Regions from separate parts of the Anaerobacillus sp. 1_MG-2023 genome, predicted to be linked through region 2. Evidence: riboswitches for the same ligand, from Rfam matches in the RefSeq annotation. Region 2 holds a riboswitch; the other holds the start of a gene.
The links. Region 2 has a riboswitch for S-adenosylmethionine ahead of Q4550_RS04245 (methionine biosynthesis PLP-dependent protein). Riboswitches for the same ligand answer to the same signal wherever they lie in the genome.
Positions count from the first base shown of each region.

Region 1: another riboswitch for S-adenosylmethionine. It lies ahead of msrA (peptide-methionine (S)-S-oxide reductase MsrA); the one in region 2 lies ahead of Q4550_RS04245 (methionine biosynthesis PLP-dependent protein).

Region 1 is NZ_JAUORD010000003.1:334,257-349,427, reverse strand. It holds gene argC (N-acetyl-gamma-glutamyl-phosphate reductase) at 1-663, opposite strand, end outside; gene Q4550_RS08165 (DNA topoisomerase III) at 871-3,015, opposite strand; gene Q4550_RS08160 (hypothetical protein) at 3,102-3,404, opposite strand; gene cydC (thiol reductant ABC exporter subunit CydC) at 3,565-5,274, opposite strand; gene cydD (thiol reductant ABC exporter subunit CydD) at 5,271-7,004, opposite strand; gene Q4550_RS08145 (hypothetical protein) at 7,263-9,506, shown strand; gene msrA (peptide-methionine (S)-S-oxide reductase MsrA) at 9,553-10,206, opposite strand; SAM riboswitch class I at 10,303-10,416, opposite strand; gene Q4550_RS08135 (Na+/H+ antiporter NhaC family protein) at 10,504-11,907, opposite strand; gene fni (type 2 isopentenyl-diphosphate Delta-isomerase) at 12,103-13,146, opposite strand; gene Q4550_RS08125 (glycosyl-4,4'-diaponeurosporenoate acyltransferase CrtO family protein) at 13,127-13,645, opposite strand; gene Q4550_RS08120 (phytoene desaturase family protein) at 13,824-15,171, shown strand, end outside.
Region 2 is NZ_JAUORD010000002.1:96,035-111,205, reverse strand. It holds gene Q4550_RS04320 (PstS family phosphate ABC transporter substrate-binding protein) at 1-687, opposite strand, end outside; gene Q4550_RS04315 (peptidoglycan D,D-transpeptidase FtsI family protein) at 972-2,993, opposite strand; gene Q4550_RS04310 (MFS transporter) at 3,106-4,350, opposite strand; gene Q4550_RS04305 (hypothetical protein) at 4,452-4,742, shown strand; gene Q4550_RS04300 (superoxide dismutase) at 4,791-5,402, opposite strand; tRNA gene Q4550_RS04295 (tRNA-Phe) at 5,673-5,748, opposite strand; tRNA gene Q4550_RS04290 (tRNA-Met) at 5,899-5,975, opposite strand; tRNA gene Q4550_RS04285 (tRNA-Ser) at 6,032-6,124, opposite strand; tRNA gene Q4550_RS04280 (tRNA-Ile) at 6,135-6,211, opposite strand; tRNA gene Q4550_RS04275 (tRNA-His) at 6,224-6,299, opposite strand; tRNA gene Q4550_RS04270 (tRNA-Met) at 6,321-6,397, opposite strand; tRNA gene Q4550_RS04265 (tRNA-Asn) at 6,401-6,475, opposite strand; gene Q4550_RS04260 (DUF456 domain-containing protein) at 6,610-7,092, opposite strand; gene Q4550_RS04255 (Na/Pi cotransporter family protein) at 7,194-8,822, opposite strand; gene Q4550_RS04250 (DUF1189 domain-containing protein) at 9,060-9,869, shown strand; SAM riboswitch class I at 9,955-10,065, shown strand; gene Q4550_RS04245 (methionine biosynthesis PLP-dependent protein) at 10,140-11,270, shown strand; gene metC (cystathionine beta-lyase) at 11,257-12,450, shown strand; gene Q4550_RS04235 (bifunctional homocysteine S-methyltransferase/methylenetetrahydrofolate reductase) at 12,447-14,303, shown strand; gene metH (methionine synthase) at 14,344-15,171, shown strand, end outside.

The DNA of each region.
Region 1 (15,171 bases), on a different contig from region 2:
TTGATTCGAAATGACTTGTTCTATTTCAGGGATATGCTGATGTTTTCCAAGTTTATATGCTGATACATTTTCATTAACTTCAGAGTAATGGGCTGTAAGACTCGTTTTACGTCCTGCACCTGAAAGGCCCGACTTTCCATCTATGATTAAAGACGATAGATCAGCCCATCCTTTTTGAATGATTGGAAGAATACCTAGTAGCGTTGCCGTCGGATAGCATCCAGGATTGGCAATTAAGTTTGCGGATTTAATGTCTTCTGAATAGTATTCCGATAATCCATATACCGCTTCTGTTAAAGCTCCTTCTGGTGGAGATGAATGGTTATACCACTTTTCGTATAAATCTCCACTCTTTAATCGGAAGTCTCCGGATAAATCGATCATTGGAACACCCGTATTTAGCAGTAAAGGCACAGATTGACTGCTCACGCCAGCTGGTGTTGCGAAGAAAATAACATCTGACTCGGAAGCAAGCTTCTCTGCATCAAGCGCTTCAAACTGACTTACTTGTATATTCGTGAGATGTGGGAAAACCTCATGGACATTTGTTCCTGCGTTAGATGGAGATACAATTGTATTAATTTCTACTTCAGGGTGACTAAGCAATAAGCGAATTAATTCTAGACCGCTATATCCGCTAGCACCGACTATACTTGCTTTCACTATTTCCACTCCCTCTTTCATTGCTTATTGAATGATTATACATATTTAAGTATATATATACAACAGTTTTTTTATTATTTTTTTCAAATTTATGAATTTGTTATAACGTATTAACAAGCACAACTTGGTTACCATCCTGATAAAGAGTTTGTCAGGTGAGAATATGAGTTCAAAAAAAGCATGCCCCTATGAAAGGCATGCTTTAAGTTACTTCTTTTCAAATTCAAATGTTAGTTTTTTCTCATCTGGGCTCCATACAAGCGCGGCATCAAACGTCCCTTTTTTACTTTTCAATCCTTTGATTACATTGGATTTTCCTTCAGTTAGAATTTTTTTAGCGTTGGTTTGCGAAATAGGTTTCCCAAGAATTCGTTTGGAGATTGTAAACGGGCAACTGGTTTTAGCATAACTACTACACCCAAATAATTTCCCCTTATCCAGTACGTAAGAACCGCAAAGTGGGCATGTGCCAATCTTTTTTCCTAGTGATTTTTTGGATGGCTGTGCTTCTATCTTAATATCTTTTAAATCCCATGATGCAGAAGATTCAACTGCATCGGAAGTTAGCTTTGCTGCAAGTTTCTTCACAGACTCCATGAACGCTTGTGGAGATGCCTCGCCACTTCCAATTTGTTTTAGCCGCTGCTCCCATTTCGCTGTCATTTCAGGACTTGAAAGAACGGCATTTCCGATCGAATCGATCAATAACATGCCTTTTTCCGTTGCAAATACCTGGTTTTTTACAACATCGATGTATTTGCGATCTTTGAGCATTGTGATGATTCCCGCTCTAGTCGCTTCAGTCCCAAGTCCTTCTGTGTCTTTCAAGATCTTCTCAAGAGATTCATCATCTAGATGCTTCCCGGCCGTCTTCATCATTGTAATAAGCTGTCCTTCAGTAAATCGTTTTGGCGGCTGTGTTTTGCCTTCTGTTACTTCTACAGATACAACTTTACCTTGTTCGTTCTTTTCAATAGGTGGTAACTCTTCATCCTTCTGACTCGATGGGATAATTCGTTGCCATCCTTCCTGAATTCGCACCTGTCCTTTTGATTGGAATAGGGCTCTATTATCAACGAGGGTGAGCACAGTTGTATAATCGACAATCGATGCCTCTTCGTGCGCCGCTAGTAAACTTCGTGCGATTAAATCATATATTTTAGCTTCATCACCTGATAATTTATCCAGGTTTGGCACCTGTTCTGTTGGAATGATCGCGTAGTGATCACTTACTTTCGCAGCATTCACAAATCGCTTGTCCGTTAAGAGCGAGTCACGTTTTAGTGGAAAATACTCTTGATAAGCTCGCTGCTTCTGAAGCTTTGATAAAATCGAAGGGAATTCTGCTGCTTCATCCTTGGTGACAAAGCTAGAATCACTTCTTGGATAAGAAATGTTCCCCTTTGTGTAAAGCTTCTGAGCAATATCCAATGTTTTTTTTGGTGAAAATTTATAACGCTTGTTGGCAGTAGACTGAAGAGATGATAGTTGATACAAGAAGGGAGCTTTGTACTGCTTCCGTTCTTTCTTAACCTCACTCGCTAAACAGTCCTTATTTTCACAAAATTGAGCAATGGCTTGGGCCATTTCGGGCGACTCAAGTCTCGTTTGATCTTCTTTAATCCATTTTCCAACAATCATTTTTCCATTGTAATCAAATGTACCCTTCACTTCCCAAAAAGGCTCTGAATTAAAGTTCGCAATCTCTTTCTCTCGTTGAACGACTAATGCTAGCGTAGGCGTTTGAACCCTTCCTGCAGAAAAAACATCCTGTAACCCTTTTTGTTTAAAAAGAAGTGTATACACGCGTGAGGCGTTAATTCCTACGACCCAATCTGCACAAGATCTTGCATAAGCCTCGAAATAAAGATTACGCGTTTCTGTTTCTTCTAACAGTGATTGAAATCCTTCTTTTACTGCACGTTCTGTTAATGAAGAAATCCAAAGTCGCTTCATTGGTTTCTTGCAACGAGCCTGATTCAAAATCGTACGGACGATGAGTTCACCCTCTCTCCCAGCATCACCCGCGTGAATAATAGATCCGACTTCTTTTTTGTTAACGAGTTCTTTAATGACATTAAACTGTTTCCATTTTCCTTTCGTTACCTGATATTGAAATTGTGTCGGAATCATCGGAAGGGTTTGAAGAGACCACTTCTTCCATGAAGATTCGTATGTTTCAGGTGGAACGAGTTCACACAAGTGTCCAACAGCCCAAGTCATATAGGCTCCATCAGGAAAATCAGGATTAGGTTTAATATAGAGATATCCTTGTTTTTTTTCGGTTGGATAAGGGGCGGCAAGACGCGTTCCCTGATCTGGCTTTTCGGCGATAATACAAACAGCTGCCAAAGGTAACATTCCTCTCTCAAAAAAATACGCTAGCTATTAGTATATCGTACATGTGATCGTATATGGTAGTAGGTGTTTTATCTATCCTAACTATATTCAACTATCGCTAAGGCGCTTGGATCAAAATGATCCTGAAGAATGCTAGAAGATGGAATTCCGAGTAGCACGTTTTTACTATCAGTTTGAACCGCTTTCTCTTCTAAGACAATTGGTATGTTTTCATGAACAAGGCTTACAATTTTAGGGCCATCCTCTTTTGTTAACTCGAAATCCAAAACTTTCGTACAAAAGGCTAGCGCTTGTTTCATATTAGGTACTTTCACGGTTACACACTCACGTTGTTTAACAACAAATCCCCTCCTTTTTAGATCATCCCTATAAAATTCCATATAAAGAAGACTTCTCCCTTCTTTTTGTCATAGCATTAGTTCCAAAGACGATTCTCTATTGATCCACAAATCAAAAATGTTCATTAAAAAAGTCAACAAAAAAACTTCCAATCGCTATTTTCTTTTCAGTAAGCGATTGGAAGATGAGACTCCATCAATATTAAAGAAGGACACTTTTCTCTATTTCTCTCATTTGATAGAAATAGCCCTTCATTTTCATCAATTCTTTATACGTACCACTTTCTACGATTTGACCTGAATCCATTACGATAATTTGATCCATTTGTTCAAGATTGTTTAACCGATGACTGACCAATAGAAGTGTATCCTCTTTCGCTTTTTCAAAAAGATGCTTGAGAATTGACCTTTCAGTAAGAAGGTCGACTGAGGAAGTCGGTTCATCTAATAACCAGACTCGTTTACCTTTTAAGAAGGAACGAGCGATAGCGAGGCGCTGTTGCTCGCCACCAGAAAGGTTCGATCCTTTTTCGTGCACGCTATAATCGAGAGAAAAGTGTTCTAGCTGGACAGCTTGAAGACTTTTCATTAACTTTTCATCGGATAATGACTCTCCGGCTAGGAGCAAATTATCACGAATCGTACCTGAAAAGAAATGATTTTGTTGCAGGACGACATTCGTCTCGCTCCAGATATTCTCTTCGGAAAGCGATTGAATGGAACGATCATTCATCTCTAATGTGCCACTTCCCTCAAAGAACTTTAAGAAAAGTTGTAAAAGAGTCGATTTTCCAGAACCACTTGGTCCAACAATAGCCGTTTTTCCTCCTGCTGGAATATGAACCGTTACATTAGTTAATGACTTTCGTATTTCATTTGGATAAGAAAAAGTGACATTTCTTGCCGACAGAGAATAAGCTTTCTCTTTCGGAAGATCCACCTCTTCTTTCTCTTCCACCCATGGCTTCCCTTCTACAGATGACAGTCTTTTCGAAGCTACTATGCTATCTTGCAAATAAGCAGGCATGATAGCCAATGGCACTGCGTTCTCAAAGGACGTTAAAGAGATCAGGACAAGCATGGCAAGAAACACGCCATCTAGTTCTCCCGTTGTAACAAGATATGAACCGACCCCAATAACACTCCAGGTTACAAATAAAGAAACAAATGAATTAACAGCTTGATGAAGCACTTCTTCTTTTCCTTCTTTGCTTTGAGCAATCCCATAGTCGTTGGATTTTGTTCTAAGATCGCTTTTCTTTCCTTCAACCTCACTCATGATTTTCAAATCACGATAACCAGCGAAAAACTCAGCTGAATCAGCAGCAAATTCTCCTCTACTTGAACGAACCTTTCGATCCTTTTTTCGAATACTCCACGCAAAGTAACCCGGAATCACAATCCCTGTAAAAATCACTCCAAGTAACATTAGAAGTGCAATTTCGAAAGAATAGAATAGCGTAAACCAAATCGTAACAAGGAATATGAGAATAAAAACAATAGGTGGATAAAAAACGCGAAGGTAAAAATGCTGCAGTCGATCAATATCTCCTACAATTCTACCTAGCAGATCTCCACTGCGATATCGCTGTGACAACCCTGCCGCTATTGGCTCAAGCTTTTTATAAAATGAGACGCGCATGTTGCTTAAAATGGAAAACGTCGCGCGATGAGAATATATCCTTTCAAAGTAGCGTCCAGCTGCGCGTGCAAGTCCAAAAAATTTCACAACAGCTGTTAAAATCGCTAATGCAAACACAGGTAACGATAAGGCTGCCTTCGAAATTAAATAGCCGCTAGAAGCAAACAAGACAACAGCTGTGATTCCCGCAATAAAACCAAATAATATCGAGAGGAGGATATCCCGTTTCTCTGTCAGCATCTCACGCCATACAAATGCTAGCTCTCTCATAATGTGACCTCCCCCTTCTGCGTATCAACCATATCACGATACAACTCACTTGAAGCATAAAGCGATTCATCGGTTCCTTCCGCGATCAAGTTTCCTTTATCAAGTAGTATAATATGATCGGCATTTCGTATTGTATGGATACGGTGTGCTACAGTAATCATTGTTGCGTTTTTTGATAGCTCTTTGATCGAAGTGTGAAGAACTTTCTCTGTATATAAATCAAGTCCCGTTGTTGGTTCATCAAATAAAATAACCTCTGGTTGTTTTATAAATGCTCGAGCAAGCGCAATTCTCTGCTTCTCTCCTCCGGATATCCCTCTTCCGGACTCACCAATAACCGTCTCATAACCATTTTCAAGAGAAGCAATAAACGAGGAAATACCAGCTTTCTCAGCCGCCGCTTCTATTTGTATTTTATCCGTACTTTTTGATCCAATCGCGATATTTTCAGCGATCGTTCCAGTAAACAAATACGGGTTTTGTGATATAAAGCTTATCTTTGAAAACCAGCTTTCTTCATCTAAACTTGTTAGGGGAATTTCGTCGGCGGTAATAACACCTTCTTGAGGTGGAAGCAATCCACCAAGCAAATTCAAAAGCGTCGATTTTCCAGATCCACTCCGACCAATCACGGCCGTATTGCTATAAGGTTTAATAGTTAGATCAATAGAGGATAATCCAAATCCACTCTCCTGATAGCGATAGGAAACGTTCTTAAACGCTAACAGTGGTGGCCTCTCCTTCGTTTCAAGTAATCGATCTCCCCATTTCATTTCGTCACTTTCACGATGAAGTTCTTCACTTACCTTTTTCATTGCACTCATGCTACCTCTACCAGTATGAAAAGCACTGCCTAGTTCCTTTAGGGAAAGATAGAACTCAGGAGCAAGCATGAGAAGGAAAAAGGCTGTAGCAAAAGACATGCTATTAAACACAATGAGACGAAGACCAATCTCAAGAGCGATAATCCCAATGCTTAACATTGAAATAAGCTCAAGCATAAGGGATGAGACAAACGCAACCTTAAGAACTTCGAGCGTTGCATCTCGATAATTCAAGCTACTTTCTTCCATTATCGAGCGATATTTCTTCGATTGACGAAACAAGTTTAACGTAGTCAAACCCTGAATTGTATCAAGAAAACGACCAGAAAAAACGGTCATTTGCTCTAGCTTCTCCTCGGATTTTTTCTGAGTACGAATGCCGATAATAATATAAAAGAGTGGAATGAATGGAGCCGTCACGATCATTATTAGCCCTGTTTCAATATGCTGAGTTGAAACTGCGATTAGAATAAAAAAAGGAATAACCGCCGTTTTAAACACTTGTGGAATGTATTGACTATAATAGGAATCAATCTCATCCACAGCATCTAGTAAAACGCTCACTTTCTGTCCAGATTTACCCTGGTAAGACGTTAAAAGTGCGTCTCGAGAAAATTTATTCAAAAGCGCTTCTCTTATTCTTTGTTTCACAATAGTGGCCATATTTACGCCTGCTTTTCCCATTAAATAAGATACGCAAGGGCGTAGCGCCATGACAATCAGTAAGCCAATGAGATACGGTGAAATTTCTGAATATGCTAGTCTCTCAATAAATACCCGATTCACTATTTCTACTGTAAGAAAAGCCTGTACAATAATGGATGCGCCAATAATAAGAGCACCTAAAATCATGAACAAGTGTGTGATTTTAAAACCTGAAGCATACGCTTTAAGTTCGTTCTTCACCTAATCCCCCACCTTTAGTTTCACAACAAACATACGTTTGTGAAATATTTCACATTAATTCTTAATTCCTATTGTACGACTTATACAAAGGAGAAGCAAATACTATGCAGCGATCATTTTTTACAATTAAATGAACGAAATCTGTGCTAGAGTCATCGAGCCACTACTTATTCAATTGAGGCATTCTTAGATTTAGCATTCTTCCTCATTTCCTATTTGCTATAATGAAATCAGCAGGATAAGAAATGGAGGATTAGCGTGGAACACGAACCTGAATTTGAAAAAACGCGTAAAAATACACACAAACGAAATAAATTAAAGCATTTATTGATTTCTTTTACTCAACCATTACAATCCTTCTTTAAAACCATGTGGAAAGGAGCTTCTTACGGCGCTCTTTTTATGACAATGCTGCTAATCTTTTCGATTGGGTTTGATTTTCATACTGGACTGGGTCAAATAATGGACATTATTCTTTTCCTATTAATAGCAGTTGTCAGTACACTACTCACCGTTAAGATTGGTACATGGTTCGTAGAGCATTTCAAAAGATTACCCTCTCTTCTCATTGCAAGTATTGGAATCTCGCTTGCTATAACCATTTATACATTAGATCAATTTCGTCAATTAGAGAACATCCTTCCGCTCTCCTATCTTTTAATTGCAGTCGGTATCATCCTTGGCGCCATGTTCGGATACCCTCTTTCTAAAGGGATCAAAAAGCCAATGTCTATGATCATGCTACTGTTTGGTATTTTAGCAACGTCTGCTTTTTCATACTGGTTATTCACACCTGGTTTGATGAATGATCGTCTCTCTATTAATGTAGAGCCGCTCTCACCTGTTAGTGATAACCCTTCAGAATACGGCTCATTTGATGTAACTACTTATACATATGGAAGTGGTAAGGATAAGCAACGTCCTGAATTTGGAGAGCAAGTTGATATTCAAACGATATCAGTTAACGCTTCAAGTATGATTGGAGAATGGTCCAAAGAACGTGAGTGGTTCTGGGGCTTTAAAGACACCAATGTGCCACTAAATGGACGTGTATGGGTGCCCAAAGGACAAGGGTCTTTCCCCCTTGTCCTTATTGTCCATGGAAACCATAAGATGGAGGACTTCTCAGATGAAGGCTACAATTATTTAGGAGAGTTACTCGCTAGTCGTGGCTTTTTAACAGTATCAGTAGATGAGAACTTCTTCAATTCATCATGGTCTGGAGGCCTCGCAGGAGACATTAATGGACGCGCCTGGTTACTGCTTAAACATATTGAAGAAATGGAGAAATTATCGTCTCAAAAAGATAATCCATTATTCAATAAAGTGAATATGGATCAAATTGCTTTAATAGGTCATTCTCGCGGTGGTCAAGCTGCCATTTTAGCAGCAAAATTCAATGACCTTGATCGTTATCCAAATAACGGGAACATGACTTTTGATTTCCATTATAATATTGAATCTGTTATCGCACTTGCACCGACGGATTATCAAACACTTTCAGATCGAAAAATCGAAGTGGATGATGTCAATTATTTATTGCTTCAAGGTTCTTATGATAGTGATTTATCGGAATTCGAAGGCGACCGACAGTATAATGGGATTGATTTAACTGGCAGAAAAGAAGCTATGAAAGCAGCCCTTTATATTGATCGCGCCAATCACGGACAATTTAACACAACGTGGGGAGAAAACGATACGTATTTCCCTTTCACGCTTTTATTAAATAAAGAGCCTCTTCTTAAAGGCACTGAACAACGACAAATAGCCCGCACATATGTTGCTGGATTTCTTGAAGCGACGCTTCATCAAAATGAGTCTTATCAACCGATGTTTGAGGATTATCGCTATGCTCTCGAATGGCTACCTGATACAACATACATAAGTAAATACGAAGATCCTTCGTATCATATCTATAGCACTTTTGAGGAGGACGTTGATGTCACAACAACAACTTCTCCTTATATCACCATAGAGGCTAATAGCTTGCTGCAATGGTATGAAGGAGAGCTTGAATTTCGACGCGATAAAGAAAGAGGTACTCATGGGGTCTTTTTGAAATGGGATCATTCCTATTCAAAGAACGGCACGTACAAATTAAATTTCAAGAAAGCCCTTCAGGATCCATTTGCTTATACAATGAACAGTTCATTAACATTCACAGCAGCAAACCTTTCAAATCCATCTGACCAGCAACCTGTTGATTTCACAATCACGGCTAGTTCAGATAACGGAGCGTCCGCTAGTGTTAAGCTGAGTGACGTCATGCAGTTGCAAGGTGTTCTTCCTATTCTACACACAAAAACAAAATACTTCGAAGAAGGACGTTATGGTGAACCTACTGAACCGGTTCTCCAAACCTTTAATATCCCGATGCAGCAATTCTTAGAAGCAAACGATGCCTTTAATCCGAAGAAGATGAATGCTCTTACATTTGAATTTAATGAATCAGAGAAAGGAAAAGTCTATATTGACCAAATAGGTGTCAATCAAGGTGATTAACTAAAAAAGGCCTTCCCTCATGACGATGAGGGATGGCCTTTTTCTATTATGAAATTTTGCAAGAAGACTGTCCACGCTTTGCAAGATAGCTTTGATGATATTCATCTGCTCGATAGAATGAAGTGATTGGTACAATTTGCGTCACAACTGGTTTTTTGAAGCGTCCGGATCGCTCGAGTTTTTCTTTCGCAATCAATGCTATTTCTGCCTGCTCATTTGAATGGTAAAAAATCGCTGAGCGGTAGCGTGTTCCGACATCTTCTCCTTGTTTATTTAAAGAGGTTGGATTATGATTTTCAAAGAAAACTTCTATAAGTTCTTCATAAGTAATGAGCGAAGGATCATATTCAACTTGGACAGATTCGGCATGGCCTGTTAATTCAGAATAAACATCTTCATAAGTTGGATTAATCGTCTCTCCTCCTGTAAACCCTGCTGAAGTTGAAATAACACCGTTCAATTGTTGAAATAGCGCTTCTACTCCCCAAAAGCACCCTGCTGCAAATGTTGCTTGTTCCACTGTGACCACTCCGTTTCCTTTTCTCTGTATGGTTTTATTTGATCGAGCATATATGTTTTCTAATTCATTTAGTGATAACATATAAAGTTGCTTTTCACCCTTCTTATATATCCCTTGTGAGAGAAGGGTCTTAATAAGCTGTTGTTTTCTTGCTTCGTTATCCATTAGTGTATGCAACATCAGTCTCTCCCTCTACTAAAACATATTTCCAAATGAGGGTGCATAAAAAAACCCTCATCTGCTCGAACAGAAGAGGGTTTGGATAGACCGAGCCTCTTCTCATTTTTCGACTTTCGTCGCAGGAATTAGCACGGTTCCAATTGAACACAAGTTCATAGGTCCGTTGCCGAGGTATCTAAGGGCCAGTCCCTCCACCTCTCTGAATAAGAAGATCCTTTAAACAAAGGATTATTAAGTTAGTCCCAATAATAAATGGTTTTAAAACGGATGTCAATACAAAAGTACTCATAAAAATAATTATATTACAAAAGAGATAACAAAGTAGCCAGCTGCAGCTAATCCCGCCGCTAATAAAGCTGGGCCAAGCTTAAATTTCGCATATGTCATAGGATTCAACTGCAAGATCCTCGCAACTGTATTCGTATTGTCACTTAGCGGAGAAGCAAATGCGCCAAATGTCCCACTCGCAAACACAGCTCCAATGACAACAGGGAGATCTGCTCCTGTAGAATACCCTAATGAAATACCAAGCGGCATTAAAATTCCCCATGTGCCCCATGATGAGCCAATAAAGTATGAAATAAACGCACCAACGAGAAATAAGACTGGTGGTACAAATAAAGTAGGAATCCAATCAAGGTTTGAGGTAACAATAGATGAGAAGCCAAGAGCTTCTGTTGAAGCTGCTAAGCCCCAAACAACAGTAAGCAAGACGATGACCGGCATCATCTCATTACCCCCTTCGATAAAATAAGTAACAAGGTCCTTTAAAGAAAAACGTTGAAATAAATAGAAAACGAACGTTAAAAGTACTGTAGTGAGAAGGGCAAAGACCATCGCGTCGAGCACATCTGCTTCAATAAACGCCTTGATTAAAGAAGTAAACCCCTTCTGATAACCACTCCAATATGTGAGAAGAAGTGTTAGGAGAATAACTCCTCCAAGAGGTATTAATAAATTCATCGGTTTCGTAGGAAGATCCTTCGCCACTGCTGGATGACAATCTTCCCATTGATCATCAAGCTTTTTTTCCACATTACCTGCGTCTGTAGCTGGCGTTTTTCGATGATGGAAAAAACTCAAATAAAAGCCAATCAATAAAATACTAATCGAAAAAAAGTTATAAGGGATACTTTGAAGGAAGTAACGATAGCCATCTCCTTCAATACCTTCCGCCTTAAGTGAAAGCTGCACAACAGATGACATATAGCCGACAAAAGCGGTAGCAATTGGCATTAAGACAATGACTGGTGTTGCTGTCGTTTCTATCACAAATCCAAGCTCCTGAGGAGTGATTTTCACTTTATTTAAAAGAGCTTTCATGATTGGGGCTACCGTTACAATGCGGAAACTAGGAGCACTAAATGTTCCTAGCGTTGACACCCACGTCAGAAATAACGCTCCTTTTTTTGAGTTGATTTTGGATGAGGCAACTTGAACAAATCCTTTTATCCCACCAGTATATTTCATCAATCCGATTAAGCCCGTAAACATATATAGAAAAAGGACGATTTTAACATTATTTTCATCTTTCAAACCAGTCATTATAAATTCATAGAACTGTTGTAAACCAATGATCAATCCAGGTTTGTATATAAATGATGCTGTTAGCAAACCCGCCGTTAATCCTGGGATCACTAGTTTTGTTTTCATCGCAATGATAATGACAACGATAAACGGAAAAATGGATAACCAGGCCATTAGCGTCACCCTCCTTAAGCTCTAGTTTGCTCTCTAGAGAACGACCTATACTACGGGAACCGATAATGTTGATTCCTCATTCATATGAGCAAGTGGAGTTGCTCGAATTCAATGGTGCCATATGGGTTAAATAAGACAAATTGAACATCGTTCCTTAACTTATTCATACAAAAAAGCCAGAGCTCAGTGCTCTGACTATTTCTTTTTTAATGCGCTATTGTATTTTAATCTATTGATCGATGCAGCTCCAATTCCAAACATAGCCGTTCGTAATTCGAACTCAATTCGCTTTAATTGATCTGATAGCGCTTCTTCACTATCATCTACCGCATTTTCAAGTAATGCCCTACCAAATCCAGACACATCCGCACCGAGAGCAATAGCTTTAGCTGCATCTACACCATTTTTTAGTCCGCCACTTGCAACCATCGGGACATCGGGATGCTGTTTCCTTACATCAATAATACAATCAGCTGTCGGATTACCCCAATCTTGAAAAGCTTCGGCAGCTTGTTGTCTTAATGTTTGATGGGAACGAAAACTTTCAACTTGAATCCAGGATGTTCCACCCGCTCCAGCAACATCAATAAAACTGGCACCTGCACTTATAAGACGCTGAGCACTCTTCGCATCGATTCCCATGCCAACCTCTTTAATACCGAGTGGAACAGGGATCGCTTTTGCTACTTCTCGAATTTTATCGATTAAATCTTGGAAATTTGTATCACCCTCAGGTTGGAATACTTCTTGTAATGGATTTAAATGAAGCAGAAGCGCATCAGCTTGAATGAAGTCAATCGCTCTCTTACACTCTTCTACTGTAAAGCCATAATTGAGTTGAACAGCTCCAATATTGGCTAGTATAGGAATGGTTGGTGCATGTTTTCTTACGTCAAATGAATAAGCGGATTTCGATTCTTGAATAGCTGCACGCATTGAGCCTACACCAAGCGCCCAACCATGTGCTTCAGCAGCTTTGGCAAGACGTTTATTAATCTCCCAAGATCGCTCTGTACCGCCCGTCATTGAACTGATCAGAAATGGCGTCTTCAATTTCTTATTAAGAAATTGAGTGGAAATATCGACTTCATTATAATCAATTTCTGGTAGTGGATTATGCTTAAAACGATATTTTTCTAACCCCGTCGTAAGTCCCTGTCCTTCCACGTCTTCCGTTAGACAAATATCAATATGTTCGTTCTTTCTTTTTTCGGTTTGATCAAACCCCAAGTGTTCCAATGGAATTCCCCCTGCGCTGCTCTTTTTTCAACTGTCGATGTAATAATGGTTTTAACCTGAGTCGATTGTACCTTTGTATAAGAATAAATGGAAGATTAACTATTAAAGAATACCCAACCATTACTAAACCAATACTCAAAGGATTCCATAAGAAAAACAAGAATGAAGGTGGTATGAGAAGCCAATGAGTCACCTCTGCACGTCTTGTCTCTAAGATAAATTTCCTTATATAAGAAGAAGTGAGCGTTTTGAGTTCTTTCTTCCGAAATCCTCCTTTAAACACATCTCCCCCATCAGGTAGTATTGTTTTCCACTTCTTTATCTGGATACGATCATACACTTTCAGTTCCCATTTCTTATTTTGTAACATTGATTTTTTAGATTCATAAAAGGAATCTGGCAACCGAAGGCAAATATAAGAGATAGAAACATGAATGATCAGCCAGGCAAAAATATTCACTAAGATTAACCCTACGATCGATAAGTGGATGACCTGCATACACATTCCTCGTTTCAAAATTGTTTAACATATCCAAGATTAGGTAATTATTATGTCAGGAAACCTATTATACACTGTAACAGCGTTATGATTCCTTTACAAAGGTTATACCCACACTATACAATTACAGTGTATAAATGTCGACGCTTGAAGTTAATTCGATGAAGGAGGAGATGGAATGAGCAAAAAAACAATCGTTATTGGTGCTGGACTCGGAGGTCTTTCGGCAGCTATTCGTCTGGCAGCCGATGGACATCAGGTTACCATACTGGAAAAAAATGAGCGCGCTGGCGGCAAATTAAACAAACGTTCCGGCCAGGGGTTTAAATTCGATACCGGTCCTTCCATTCTAACAATGCCGTGGGTCCTTGAGAAGCTATTCAAAAGCGCAAACCGAAATGTAAACGATTATATGACCATTAAACGTATTGAACCTCAATGGAGAACTTTCTTCGAAGATGGCGCCCAGATTGATGTAACAAGTGATATTGCTGTTATGTTATCTGAAGTACATAAGCGCTCAGAAAAAGATTATTCCAACTTCCTCGCCTATTTAGATTATTGCAAAACGATGTTCGATTTAAGCTTAAAAAGCTTTTACAAAAAAAGCTTATCAGGCATTCAAGATTTGCAAAAACTGCATTCATTTAAAGACCTTCTCACAATGAACCCTATGAAATCAATGAATCAGGCAACGGAAAAATATCTTGATGATAAACATCTTCAGCAGCTCTTTAACTTCTTTATTATGTATATTGGCTCATCACCTTATCATTCCCCTGCCATTCTTTCACAACTAGTTTATGTGCAGCTTGGCCTTGGTATTTATTATGTTGAAGGCGGTATGTATAACATAGCAGAAGGAATGCTTAAGCTACTTGATGAGCTAGGTGTGGACGTACAAGTCAATACAGAGGTCGCTGAGATTCTCACCGTAAACAAAAAAGCAGCTGGTGTAAAACTTGCGAATGGGACGATGATGGAGGCAGACTTAATCGTTAGTAATCTTGAAGGCATCCCTGCCCACGAGACGCTTCTTAAAGGAGAACCTGGGGCTGAAAAAGTGAAAGATGAATTGAAAAAATATACTCCTACCGTTTCGGGCCTTGTGTTGTTACTAGGTGTAAATAAGACGTTTGATCACCTTCAACACCACAACTTTTTCTTCTCGAAAGATCCCGAGCTAGAATTCAAACAAATATTTGATGAAGGCGTCCCTGCTGACGACCCAACTGTCTATATTGGTGTCTCATCAAAATCTGACCCAACTCAGGCACCGGCTGGAAAAGAAAATCTCTTTGTCTTAACACATGTTCCTCCTTTAGAGCCTGGTGAGAGCTTTGAGAAACATCGCGGTAGATACCGTGAAATCGTCCTAGATAAATTAGAACGAATGGGTATGACAGGTCTTCGCGAATCAATTGAATTCGAATATCAGTTCATTCCAGATGATATTAAGAGTTTATATGGTTCTAACGGTGGCTCTATCTATGGTGTAGCAACGGATCGTAAAGTGAACGGCGGTT
Region 2 (15,171 bases):
TTTATTTTCAAGATAGTAAGCATATCCGAAGAATGCCATACCGTTTTTAGAACCAGTTACACCATTCACAAGTACATTATCGTCTTCAGAAAGTGTTGCTTCTTTTACCATTTGCTCATCTTCTAGAACAACTTCATTAAAGTAATCATACGTACCAGAGTCCGTACCCGGGCTAAATAATTCGATTTTTTCTTCAGGCCATTCAGAGTTAACGTCACTCCACATTGTTGCTTTGCCAGTCCAGATCATATTAAGCTCGTCGATTGTAAGTTGATCTATCCAGTCATTTTCAGAGTTAACAACGATAGAAAGACCGTCTTTTGCGATTTCAAATTCAGTGAATTCAATACCAGCTTCTTCAAGCGCCGAAACTTCTTCTTCTTTAATCGGACGAGAAGCGTTACTCATGTCTGTTTCTCCAGCTGCAAACTTTTCGAATCCACCACCAGATCCCGAAACACCTACACTTACTTTTACGTCAGGTTGTGCAGAAGCATATTCTTCAGCGACAGCTTCCATGATTGGAAATACTGTAGAAGATCCGTCCATTAGTACGTCTCCAGAAACTTCACCATCGCTGTTTGTGCTACCAGAGTTTTCTGTATTACCAGAGTTGTTTCCGCAAGCTGATGCGAAAACCATTACTAGCGACATAACTACCATGAGCATAATACCTTTGAACTTCATGTAATTTCCCCCTAAATGGATGTTTGTACTTGTGACCAACCAGGTTGTTTGTGTACTGGTCTCTCAATCACAATTCTTAGAATACAGGCTAGATATTAATGTCATATAAACCGTATGTAAAGAGATTGTAAATGCGTGTCGGAAAACGTTTAAATAAGTCTTTTTGGGGCATACCTTACTTTTGCTATGCATTCAGCCTATCACTTCACCTCAATCTGACAAATATTATTCATTCATTTGTCCTTAAACAAAAAAACCGCTTTTCAGCGGTTTTTCATGAAATGCTATTCTGTTTCTTTTTGGTTAGCCTCAATAGGTTTCTTCGCTTCATCTTTTAAATCAAAATAAGCATCTAGAACGCGTCCACCTATTTTTTTATTAACATATCCTGAAGAAGAGTCATTCACTTCTGGAACTACTACAGAAAAGGCTACTTCGGGATTATCATAGGGCGCATAGCCAACAAGGGTTAAATTATATCCATCTCCGATTTGCGCTGTTCCAGTCTTTCCAGCAGCTTGATAATCATCACTTTGGAAGTAAGGATAATGTGTACCTGCAGTTCCATTTGCCGTATTCATAACCATCCACATCCCTTTTTGGACATGTGTCACTTCTTCTTCACTCATTTTAATTTTGTTTAACACCTCTGGAGTATTTTGAAAAAGAATGGTATTTGAAAGACCATCTTTTTCAGAAGGTTCATGAACCTCTTTTAAAATGTGTGGCTCAATACGATAGCCACCATTTGCGATGGTAGAAGTATACTGAGCCATTTGCATTGGTGTATACGTATCATACTGTCCAATTGCAAAATCGAGGATTTTTCCGAATTCATTCACACCTCCGTTTAATCCTGCACTTTCACCAGGGAGATCAACCCCGGTTTTAACACCTAGACCAAACTGAGAGAATGACTCTTTTAGCTCATCGTAAGCTGACGGGTCATAACTACTGCTTTCGTAAGGAGCATAGTCATAGCCAGCCATCTTCATCGCGATTTTCCACATATATACGTTTGAAGATCTTTGTAGAGCAACTAAGTCTGAAATAGGTCCCATAGCATTAGCCGTATAAGAAGATTTTTTACCTTCGTCCTTAAAGTATAAAACTTCATCCACAAGTGTCGTATTCGGGTTAATAGCATCATACTGATAACCGGTTAACACTGTTGCTCCTTTAACAGTCGATCCCATTGCGTAGGAGTCACCGATCACTCCAAACGTCCGGTCTTTAAACTCTCCGTTGCTATATTCCTTACCAGCAAGAGAAAGGACTTCACCTGTTTTGGGATCCATCATGACTACATAGCCTCGTGTTGCCCCATATTGTCTTGCATCACGAAGCTCTTCATCCAAAATTTTCTCGACTTCCTTTTGAAGATCGATGTCTAGTGAGAGGACCAAATCGTTTCCTCTTTGACCTTCAATTACTTTTGGTTCACCAATTGGCTCTCCCGATTTGTCGGTCACGTAGGTTTGCTTTTCTTTTTGACCTTTTAAGTACTCTTCGTACTCTTTCTCGAGATAGCTAATACCTACTTTGTCATTTCTTTCATAATCTCTCAAACCATAATAATCTAACTCATCTTTAGGGATAGGTCCGACCCTTCCGAAAATCGTTTGCAGAGTATTTCCATAAGGATATTCTCGAGTGGCGTCTGCTTGAATTTCTATTCCAGGTAGCGAACCAAGGTTTTCACTTACTTTAGCAATTTCATCTTCAGTTAAACCTACCTTAATTGTTTGAGAGGATAAGGCATAACCAGTATCCATCGCCCTTTTGATAGCAGCTACCTCAAGTTCTTTTGGATCGTTCTTAATCTCTGCTAAATCCTCATCATTAATCCGTTCAATTTGGAGTTGGTAAGCTTCACTCGACTCAAGTGCTTCCCACTCTTTTTCCGTTAGCTTCGCCTTCGCTTTTTCCGGATTCGTCACAATCCAATAATCTTTAAGATCTCGGTCAATGACATCATCTGTATCTTTTTCAATATACCCTGCTAATTTCTGAGCTAATTCAAGTCTCTCAGCTTGCTTAGTATTCTGCGTTCGGATATATGTAAGTGCAAATTCCGGGTTATTATCAACCAGAACTCGCCCATAACGATCATACATTTTTCCACGAGGTGCTGTTGATTCTGCTGTAACATTCTCAGTTTGCTCAGAAACACGTTCGTATTCTTCACCGTTTACAATCTGTATAACGCCCAGTCGAAGTATTAATGTAGAAAACAGAAGGAATACAGATAAAAATAATATACTGAGCCTTAAAGGCACATGATTTTTCTTTTTTTTCGTTTTCACGATTGACTCCCTTCCTTTAAACAAATATAGACACCTGTTCCAGACAGGTGTCTCTGCTCTCTCTTCTACTTACTATACTTAGTGATATAAAAAAAGTAAAGAGTCTAATGAGCTATTGTACGGTGTCAGGAGAAGGGTTTGAGGGATGGGGAGCTTGAAGTTTTCTTACAAACAGGTAAATAAACGAATGGCCAGCACCAACAATTAATAACAAAATCGGAATGCTCGTTACATCATCGAATAACGCTACTGTTAATAAGAATAAAAGAACGGAAACAATTCGTCCTAAGTTTAAGTACACCTCTCGAACGACAATGTACTCAATCCGCATTTCTGCTGCATTCCAAGCCTTACCGATCACATCGTAAGTGAGCGAAATGTAGGGGACAAGTAAAAGTGGATAAGCAAGAGAAATACAAACACCATACATTAACAACCGGGCAAACGTTAGGTCGGATACAAGCAAGAAAACCGAAGCGTAAAGAATAAGCCCGCCATATAAAATAGCCTTCTTACGATATCGCGGTTTAATCAATCTCGTCGCCAAATAATAAGCTAAAAATGACACACCTGAATTAACAAGTCCAAATGTACCAATTGCAAGCTCACTTTCCGTCGTAATAAAAACAAGGACAACGATAATGAAAATAAAAGTACCTTCTCTTATACCTTGAAAAAAATGCGCGTGCAAAATGTTAAGCCAATCTGCATTCGCTTTTCTTTCTTGAAGAACACGTTTAAATGAAAAGGTCCCTTTGGCAGACCGACGTTCGAGAAAGAAACTTAAGATTACAGCTGCGAAAAATAAAGCAAGTGAGACGGCAAATATTACTTTGTATCCCGTGAATGCTTCTAGACTTGAAATAATAACACCAGCAAATATTGGCCCAATCATCCCAGCGAAAGATGTAAGTAAACCAAGGAATCCATTAAAAAAATCCCTTGTGTCCGGTTCTGTAATTTCGAATGTTAGCACATTAAATGCAAGCCAATAAAAGCCAAACCCTATTCCAAGTAAAGCGCCCAGTAAGATAAGCAAATGACTAGCGTTCTGACCAAGAAAAAGCACTGTTATATAGAAAAGAGCGAGAAAAATCACTCCAATCCGCAGTACAATAACTCTATCCATTTTCTTAGCCCATCTACCAGCGAGAATAAAGGTAAGCGGCTGACTTATAACCGCAGCAAGGTTGTATATACCTATATCCGCAAACTCACCAGACTGCTTCCACAAGTAAACATTTACGAACGTATTTGAGAGCGCAATACTCAGCGCGTATAAACCACCGATTGTAAGTAATAACAACAAATCTTTTGTTACCTCTATCTCACCAATCATATGTTTTATAACTTTCATAACAAACTCCCCTTTTTTCATCCACCCTTATTTTGACTTAAATTCTGTTCGTTATGCGGATGAAACAAAAAGGATAAACTGTTTTTGAAAGGGGACTAGGTATGTATTACTTTCTATATCGGACAGACTACATTACTAAAGACAGTCGAATCCAACTACTTCAAAGAGTTCAACATCATATAAAAGTTGATGAATACTCGTTCTTTATTAATAGGATGAGGCACTATCTTCAAATCCAATATCGAAATGACCTCATCTCATTGACAATCACAGATCATCAAGTTCTGATTTGTACACCTCATGATTTTGAAACCGGCTGTGATTTTACAGATTTTTTAATAAATTTCACACTACACCATTTAGGAACAATTTATACCTTAATCGAACCATAATAGAAAAACCCCCAACATAAATGTTGGGGGTTTTGAAAGCTTGGTAAATTATTTAGCTGCTTCGTAACGCTTTGCAACTTCATCCCAGTTAACTACATTCCAGAATGCAGCGATATAATCAGGACGTTTGTTTTGATACTTAAGATAATAAGCATGCTCCCAAACATCTAGCCCAAGAATTGGTGTAACACCTTCCATTACTGGAGTATCTTGGTTTGGAGTGCTTGTTACTTCAAGTTCTCCACCTTTTACTACTAGCCAAGCCCAGCCTGATCCAAAACGACCAGCTGCAGCATTAGCAAATTCTTCTTTAAAGCTTTCAAAGCTACCAAATTTCTTTTTAAGTGCTTCGCTTAGATCACCTGATGGTTCGCCGCCACCGTTAGGGCTTAGCAATTGCCAGAAAAGTGAGTGGTTAGCGTGTCCGCCACCATTGTTTCGAACAGCAGTTCGAATGCCTTCAGGAAGTGCGTCAAGGTTGCCAAGAAGATCTTCAAGGCTCTTAGATGCATGCTCCTCATGACCTTCTAGTGCACCATTTAACTTTGTTACATATGCGTTATGGTGCTTGTCGTGGTGGATCTTCATTGTTTCTTCATCGATGTGTGGTTCTAGTGCATTGTAGTCGTAAGGTAGTTCTGGTAGTTCAAATTTAGCCATTGTGAATCTCCTCCTTAAATATAGTATGTAACTTGCTGTTAGGGTAGCGTTAGCCACCACTTGAACATGATGTCGTCACATGTTTACACTAGCAGAATTGTCATGCGTTTTCAAATAATAAACCTTTGAATTTCCGCAACACAGATAAAGTTTCCCCTCAGTATATAGAATTAAACATCTTAACGAATAAAATCGAGAATTAACACCGTAATAACATGCATAAAACATAAAAAAACTCGTCATTAATTGACGAGTGGGATCTTTATTGAGTGGTGGCTCCGGACGGAATCGAACCGCCGACACGAGGATTTTCAGTCCTCTGCTCTACCGACTGAGCTACAGAGCCAAATCATGTTATCAGTATTAATTTTAATTAGTATGTAGTTTGCATTTACATCAAAAGTAATTTGGCCTTGCTATGAGCTTAGGTTGCCCCTGGAGCACTCCAATTAAATTCTAACAAAGAAGTATGTTCGACGTAGTAAGAATTTTATTTTGGTTGCGGGGGCAGGATTTGAACCTGCGACCTTTGGGTTATGAGCCCAACGAGCTACCGAACTGCTCCACCCCGCGATAATGTAAAAGAAATTAATTTGCATCCATTTTTTAGAAAGCTAACTTTTAAAAAATGGAGGAGGAAGAGGGATTCGAACCCCCGCGGGCGACTAAGCCCCTGTCGGTTTTCAAGACCGATCCCTTCAGCCAGACTTGGGTATTCCTCCGATATGCATTTGGTGGACCCTGCAGGACTCGAACCTGCGACCGGACGGTTATGAGCCGTCAGCTCTAACCAGCTGAGCTAAGGGTCCTTATGTAATAAGTGGGGCGGCTGATGGGAATTGAACCCACGAATGCCGGAATCACAATCCGGTGCGTTAACCACTTCGCCACAACCGCCATGTTTTATCGTTAAAATTATGGTAGCGGCGGAGGGGATCGAACCCCCGACCTCACGGGTATGAACCGTACGCTCTAGCCAGCTGAGCTACACCGCCATATGGCTCCACAGGTAGGATTCGAACCTACGACCGATCGGTTAACAGCCGATAGCTCTACCACTGAGCTACTGTGGAATATTTCTTAACGACAAGAACTAATATATCATATAGATTAAGAAAGCGTCAATAAGTTTTTCAAATTTAATTGAATTAATCTTAATTTCAATTATGAAAATACTATATCACGCTTTCATTTTGTCATCAAGAACTTATAGGACATACACTAGGAACACAACAACCATGACCATTTGGAGTAAACCTTTCATAACAGCTCCACCAAGAAAACCAAGCAATGAACCTACACCTACTTGAACAGATTCTTTAAAAGCTTTTCGATGAATAACTAATTCAGCTAAGATAGCACCGATAAATGGTCCAAGGATGATTCCTGCAAATGGAATAACAAACGGGCCAACAAGTAAACCAATTGTACTCCCCCATATCGCCGCCTTTGACCCTCCATACTTCTTCACGCCAAATAAGTTACTAGCATAGTCCGCAACAAATAATAACATCGTCAGCAGAACTTCAACAATCCAAAAGGAAATAGTCATTGAACCAAACTCAAAAAACACCCCATACAGGATAAACCCAACATAAATAAATAGTACGGCTGGAATAATCGGATAAATCAATCCCACAAATGCAATGATGAATGACGCAATGATCAGGCACCATAATAGAATATCCACGCTTTTAACCTCCCTTCAACTTGACTCTATTTTAGCGGAGATGTCACTTTCCTTCTATATAATGATAAAAAGAAGCAGAGGCATCCCTCTGCTTCCCAAATTTATTCTTCTCCAATGACGGCTTCTGCAATATTCACCGCATGGTCACCAATACGCTCAAGGTTACTGATGATATCAACAAAAACAATTCCAGCACTTCCAGTACATTCACCCTCATTTAGACGAAGGATATGCTGTTTACGAAGCGTTCTTTCCATTTTGTCGATCTTATCTTCCAATTGCACAACATCCTGGGCCTTTGCTACGTCCCATTTATCGAGTGAATCAAAGGCTTCTTGTAGTGCAGAAAGGGTTAAATTAAACATTTCATCAAGATCTTTCATTGCAACGTCAGTCATTTTAACTTTATTACTAATCTGATAATCAACCAATTCAACAATATTTTCCATATGATCCCCAATACGCTCAATATCCCGAACAGAGTCCATTAACATACCATGTCGTGTTGACTCATCACCGGACAAAGAAGTGGCTGATAGCTGAATAAGGTAGTCTGTAATTTTAGTATCTAGGTTGTTAATAGCTTCCTCATACTGAGCGGTTTTTTCTGCGCTTTTCTGACTTTTAGAAGTCAGATAGTTAGAAGCCTCTTGAACACCTTTATAAGCAAAACCGCTCATACGAATAACTTCTTCTTTCGCTTGTCCAAGTGCCACTGAAGTAGATTGTTCAATGAACACAGGATCTAAATGTTTAGGTTTATATTCAATTGTTGAATCATCACCAGGAATAATTTTCGTAACTATAACGGCTAGTAAAGCAATGAAAGGAAACTGAATTATTGTATTAGACACATTGAAAATTCCATGCGCAAATGCGATTGTCATTTCTGAATTAAGATTTAATACACCTTGAAGATAGGAAATAAAAGGGGTGTATAGGGACAAAATAATTAAAAAGATCGTTGTTCCAATTAAGTTAAAAATCACATGGGTAAGGGCTGCTCTTCTAGCTGCTACTGATGCACCAATTGATGCTAGAACAGCAGTTACAGTTGTACCAATGTTATCTCCAAATAATACTGGCATAGCTGCTTGAAGATTCATTGCATCTTGGGAAAACAAACTTTGAAGTACCCCAATGGTAGCGCTAGAACTCTGAACGATTACAGTAAATACAGTACCAATTACTACCCCTAATATTGGATTGTCACTCATACTAAGTGTGAGATCATGGAAAGCCTGAAGACTTCTTAAAGGTTTCATACCATTACTCATAAGTTCTAAGCCATAGAACAATCCACCAAAACCAAATATTATCTGCCCAAGATAAGTAATCTTTTTGTTTTTAACAAAGAAGATTAATGCTGCACCGAGGAAAATTATTGGTAAGGCGTAATCTTTAATAGGTATACCAATAATGAATGCAGTTACTGTAGTTCCTATATTAGCACCCATTATAACTCCGATAGCTTGCCTTAGGGTCATAAATCCTGCATTTACCAATCCCACTGTAAGAACTGTAGTACCTGAGCTAGTTTGTAATAAGATAGTAACTACAATCCCCGCAAGCACACCCATAAACGGGTTAGTGGTAAAACGATCGAGAATATCTCTTAATCGATCACCTGCTGATCGTTGAAGGCCATCTCCCATATACTTTAGTCCAAACAGGAAAATACCAAGACCTCCCACAAACTGAAAGATCATCTCCTGAACGTTGAGTTCCATCATTTCAACCCCTTGCACTTATGTTTTATTTTTTTCGACAATACTCAACAAAGTCCCTTGTCTATTATCTACATCGCTCCCTCCTTTGTAAAGAGTTAATCTAGAATTGTAAATATATTATGCCGAAAACAAACATGTTTCAATAAAGTTTCATTAAGAATACTGTTCCCACCTCTCTATATAAGATAAACTGATTGGGTGGAGAAATACTCCACATTTAGAAAGGAGATTATTAATTTGAACGTTTTTAAACAACTTTACTACAGCTTATTTTCCCCAAATATGATGGCCCGGTTCCGTTTTCAAAAGCTAGGTAAGCCAATATTGTACGTATTTTTCCTTATGTTCCTTTCTTCTGTGCCAGTTGGAATTATGACGGCTTTATCCTTTACAAACGCTTATGAGGATCTCAAAACACATATATCAGATTTACCAGAATTCACTTTAGAGGATGGATCTTTAACAAGTGAGCAGTCTGAACCGCTTATTCGACAAAATGATGGAAATACTTTTATTTTTGATGCGACAGACCAGACAAAGCCTGATGATGTTGATCAATATGATTCCGTTATCGCTTTCCTAAAAGATCGTATAATCGTTGTAGATAGCGGCGCTAGACAAGAGTTTAATTACAGTAACTTTAGTTCGATGACGTTCACGAAGCAAGATGTTAATGAGTTAAGTAATAACCTAGACAACTTGCTCCCTATCTTTATTCCGTTACTGATATTCGTTATCTATTTGTTTCAAACCGGCCTTAAGTTTATAGGAGTTACCGTACTAGCTACAATTGGACTACTATTGAGAAGTATTACCGGAAGAAAAGCTTCTTATAAACAACTTTGGGTCTTATCTGTTTATTCAGTAACAATTCCAACGCTCTTCTTTGCGATTATGGCCCTCATTAAAACAGCAGTCCCTTTAGGATTCCTACTCTATTGGATGGTGGCCATCATGCTACTTTATCTTACGATTAAAGAAATCCCGTTACCAAAAAAACGGGTAACGAACGAGCGAGCAAATGATCCAACAGAAGAAAAATTTTGATAATTTACTCAAATCCCTTGCTTTTCACTTTAAAGTGATGTAGATTATGAAAAAAGCGACACAATAAAATTCCATATATTTTCAATTCTTATCAAGAGAAGCAGAGGGACTGGCCCTATGAAGCTTCAGCAACCACCGGATAATTTCCGGTAAGGTGCTAACTCCAGCAAGTTGATTTCAACTTGGAAGATAAGAAGAAGAGCAACCAAAGTCTTCTTCTTATAGAGGGCTTTTTTTTATTGCCCTTATTCAATGAAAAGGAGATTGATTATGTCGAATAAACAGTTAGAAACACTACTTGTCCAATTAGGTAATCATTCAGATACTAAAACCGGTGCGGTAAATCCTCCAGTGTACTTCTCCACGTCGTATAGCCATGAAGGCATCGGTCAATCCACCGGATTCGATTATTCAAGAACCAAAAACCCGACACGATCCATTTTAGAATCCGCTATATCAGAACTCGAACATGGGGATCAGGGATTTGCTTTTAGTTCCGGAATGGCTGCGATTCAAGCAATCCTTGCCATATTCAAAAGCGGCGACCATATTCTCGTCTCAGATGATTTGTATGGTGGGACTTATCGATTATTTGCCCATGCTGAAAAACATTATGGTATCTCCTTCACATATTTTGATACACAAAGCAATGTACAACTTTCATCACTCCTAACTCACCGTACAAAAGCCATTTTTGTTGAGAATCCATCTAATCCATTAATGAAATTAACAGATCTTGAAAAAATTGCACGTATAGCAGAAAACAGGGACCTATTATTTATTGTAGACAATACTTTGTTCACCCCTCTTCTACAAAACCCACTACTGCTTGGGGCGGATATCGTCGTGCATAGTGCCACTAAGTATTTAGGCGGTCATAATGATATTCTCGCAGGGCTTGTGGTTGCAAAAGGTGAGAATATTTGCGCTGAAATCCAACAATACCAAAACGGTGCAGGCGCTGTGCTTTCTCCTTTTGATTCCTGGTTATTAATGAGAGGCATGAAAACCTTGCCACTCAGAATGAAGCAGCATGAAGAGAATGCCAGAAAGGTAACTGAATTTTTAACGAATCATGAAGCAATAACAGACGTTTTTTATCCAGATAAAGGTGGGATTCTTTCTTTCAGATTGCGGTCCGAAGAATGGGTAGATCTCTTTCTTAGAAAATTAACACTTGTCACATTTGCTGAAAGTCTTGGAGGGGTAGAAAGCTTTATCACATATCCTTCAACGCAAACTCATGCTGAAATACCAGAAGACATCAGACTTGAAAAAGGGGTGTGCAATCGACTGCTACGTTTCTCTGTTGGGATTGAAAACATTGATGACTTAATACAGGACCTGAATCAAGCATTGTCCATTTTTAAAGAGGAGGTTGTACAAATTGACAAATACTGATTATACATTTCAAACAAAACTTCTTCATAACGATCACAAATTTGATAAAGCTACGGGAGCTGTTAGCGTCCCTATCCAACAGGCTTCTACATTTCATCAGGTGGATTTTGACCAACCAGGAAAATACGATTACAGTCGTTCAGGCAACCCCACTCGCGAAGCGCTTGAAGAAACAATTGCCAATCTTGAAGGTGGGGTTAAGGGATTTGCGTTTGCTTCTGGGATGGCCGCTATCGCCACCTCTTTTATGCTTCTTTCACAAAACGATCACGTTCTTATATCTGAAGACGTCTACGGTGGGACGTATCGCATGATTCACGACGTTCTCGGTAGATTTGGAATTAAACATACTTTTGTAGACATGACAGATTTAAATGAAGTGGCGAGAGGTATTCAATCCAATACTAAAGTAATCTATATCGAAACGCCTTCTAATCCTTTGCTGAAGGTAACTGACATTCAAGCCGTTGTTAAATTAGCTAAAGCGAATAATTGTTTAACATTTGTCGATAACACCTTTATGACACCTGCTCTACAACGTCCGTTAGACTTCGGAGCCGATATCGTATTGCATAGTGCTACGAAATTCATTTCAGGACATAGCGATGTCGTCGCTGGTCTTGCTGCCGTAAAAAGTGAGGAATTAGCGGAACAGCTTGCATTCCTGCAAAACTCGTTTGGATCGATCTTAAGCGCTCACGATTCCTGGTTAGTTCTCCGTGGCTTAAAAACATTGCATTGTCGACTAGATCAATCGTCTAGATCTGCGTTTCGTCTTGCGCATGCTCTTACTAAAGAAAAGATGGTAGAAGAAGTCTTTTATCCAGGGCTTTCTTATCACCCTGGTCACTCCACTCATATTTATCAAGCCGCTGGTCCTGGTGCAGTTTTGTCCTTTCGGTTACCTGATGAAAATGCCGTGCGTCTATTCACAAAGCATGTTCAAATTCCTGTTTTCGCGGTAAGTCTTGGTGCCGTAGAATCAATTCTCTCCTATCCAGCTAGAATGTCACATGCTTCTATGCCTCCTATAGAACGCAGAAAACGAGGCATCACAGATGGATTATTGCGATTGTCTGTGGGACTTGAAAATCCTGATGATTTATTAAAAGATTTCAAAAATGGATTTGCAGCTATTAGAAAGCAATACTCCGCTTCTGAAGCGAGTGGTCAACTATGAGTTTCCTTAATAAATTAAAAAACAATATTCTAATCGGTGATGGCGCGATGGGAACACTTCTCTATTCATATGGGGTAGATCAATGTTTTGAAGAGTTAAATCTATCGCAACCAGAGCAAGTCTTAAACATACACCGCGCATATATAGAAGCAGGTTCAGACGTGATACAAACGAACACCTATGGAGCAAACTACAGTAAATTAGCGAGATATGGTCTTGAAGATCATGTAAAAGAAATGAACACTGAAGCTGTTAAATTAGCTCGACAAGCAGCAAACAAAGCGACTTATGTATTTGGAACTATCGGTGGCATACGAGGAATCAATACTCAAAAGACTTCTCTTGATGAAATTAAACGTAGCTTTAGAGAACAGTTATACTGTCTTCTACTGGAGGGTGTTGACGGGATCTTACTCGAAACTTATTACGATCTTGAAGAGATTTCATCAGTCCTTGCGATTGCTCGAAAACAAACGAACCTCCCCATAATAGCTCAAGTTTCTATGCATGAACCCGGGGTTTTACAAAACGGGACCTCCCTTCCATCTGCTCTTAAACATTTAGAAGAGTCTGGAGCAGATGTGACAGGTGTTAATTGTAGACTAGGGCCATATCACATGATTCAAGCTTTTGAAGAGGTCCCCCTTTCAACTAGTTATCTCTCTGCTTATCCAAATGCAAGTTTACCCGACTATGAGGAGGGACGATTGGTTTATCCCACTGCCCCTGATTATTTTAAACAAAGTGCTGAATCTCTCCACAAACAAGGTGTTCGATTAATTGGAGGATGTTGTGGTACAACACCCGAACATATCGCTGCTGCTTCAAAAGCTTTAAAGGGAACAAAACCTATTACTCATAAAAAAATAGAAGTAATAGCTAAAGAAATGACACAAACCGAAAACAACATAGAACGTTTGCCCCACTTGCATGAAATTGCTCAAAAGCAACGTTCTGTTATCGTAGAGCTTGATCCGCCTAAGAAACTAAATACAAAGAAGTATCTCCAGGGTACGAAGGCTTTACAAGAAGTCGGAGTAGATGCTATTACACTAGCCGATAATTCCCTTGCCTCACCTCGTATTTGCAATACAGCTATGGCATCAACTATTCAGTCACAATTTAATGTTCGCCCTCTCGTGCACATAGCTTGTAGAGACCGAAATATTATCGGATTACAATCGCATATAATGGGGCTTCATACACTGGGAATTAATCAAGTACTCGCTGTTACTGGAGACCCTACAAAAATAGGAGATTTTCCAGGTGCAACTTCTGTATATGACGTCTCATCTTTCGATCTTATACGGTTAATCAAACAATTCAACAGCGGGTTGTCTTACTCCGGTAAATCACTTGGGATGAAGACTTCCTTTTCGATCGCAGCAGCTTTTAACCCTAATGTTCGCCATCTTGACCGAGCTGTCGCAAGACTTGAGAAAAAACAACAGTATGGAGCGGATTATTTTATTAGTCAGCCTATCTATAGCGAAGAACAATTAATAGAAGTACATGAAGCTACAAAACATTTAACTTGCCCAATTTACATCGGAATCATGCCGTTAACAAGCTATCGAAATGCCGAATTCCTGCATAATGAAGTACCAGGAATAAAATTATCTGATTCAATACGTAAGCGAATGTCCACAGCCACCGATGCCAGTGAGTCACAAAATGAAGGACTCGCCATCGCAAAGTCCTTAATTGATACAGCATTCGATTTATTCAATGGCATTTATTTAATAACACCGTTCTTGCGCTACGAATTAACAGTAGAATTAACTCGTTACATTAAAGAAAAAACTCGTATTGAAGAAGAAAGGAAGATTCATAGTGGTCTACCCCTCATTTGAAGATCTACTTAAGAAGAGAATTCTTGTTCTTGATGGAGCCATGGGAACAATGATTCAACAGGCTAATCTTAAGCCCGCTGATTTTGGTGGTGAAGATTACGAAGGCTGTAACGAATACTTATCTTTAACAAGACCAGATCTTATCTCCTCAATTCATGATGATTACTTAGCTTGTGGTGCTGATATTATTGAAACGAACACTTTCGGAGCGACCGATCTCGTTCTCGACGAATATAATCTTGGCCATCTTGCTGAAAAGCTTAACTACACATCTGCCATTCTAGCAAAAGAAGCAGTTTCAAAAGTGACGACATTTGATAAGCCCCGTTTTGTAGCTGGTTCAATGGGGCCAACAACAAAAACATTATCTGTTACAGGTGGCACTACATTTGAAGCTCTATGCCGATCCTATCAATTACAAGCAAAAGGATTACTAGAAGGTGGCGTAGATCTCCTCCTTGTTGAAACAAGTCAGGATATGCTAAATGTTAAAGCTGCTTTTATTGGAATTTCAAAATCTTTTAAAGAAAGCAAACGTTCTGTTCCCCTTATCATTTCTGGTACTATCGAACCGATGGGAACAACTCTCGCAGGTCAAAGCATTGAAGCTTTTTATTTATCACTCGAACACATGAACCCAGCTGTTGTTGGTCTAAATTGTGCAACAGGACCAGAATTTATGAGAGATCACCTTCGCTCTCTATCAGACCTTGCCACAACTTCTGTGAGTTGCTATCCAAATGCGGGTCTTCCAGATGAAGAGGGGCAATATCATGAAACGCCAGAAAGTTTGGCATCAAAAATTAGAGGATTTGCGGAAAAAGGCTGGCTAAATGTAGTTGGCGGTTGTTGTGGAACGACACCTGCT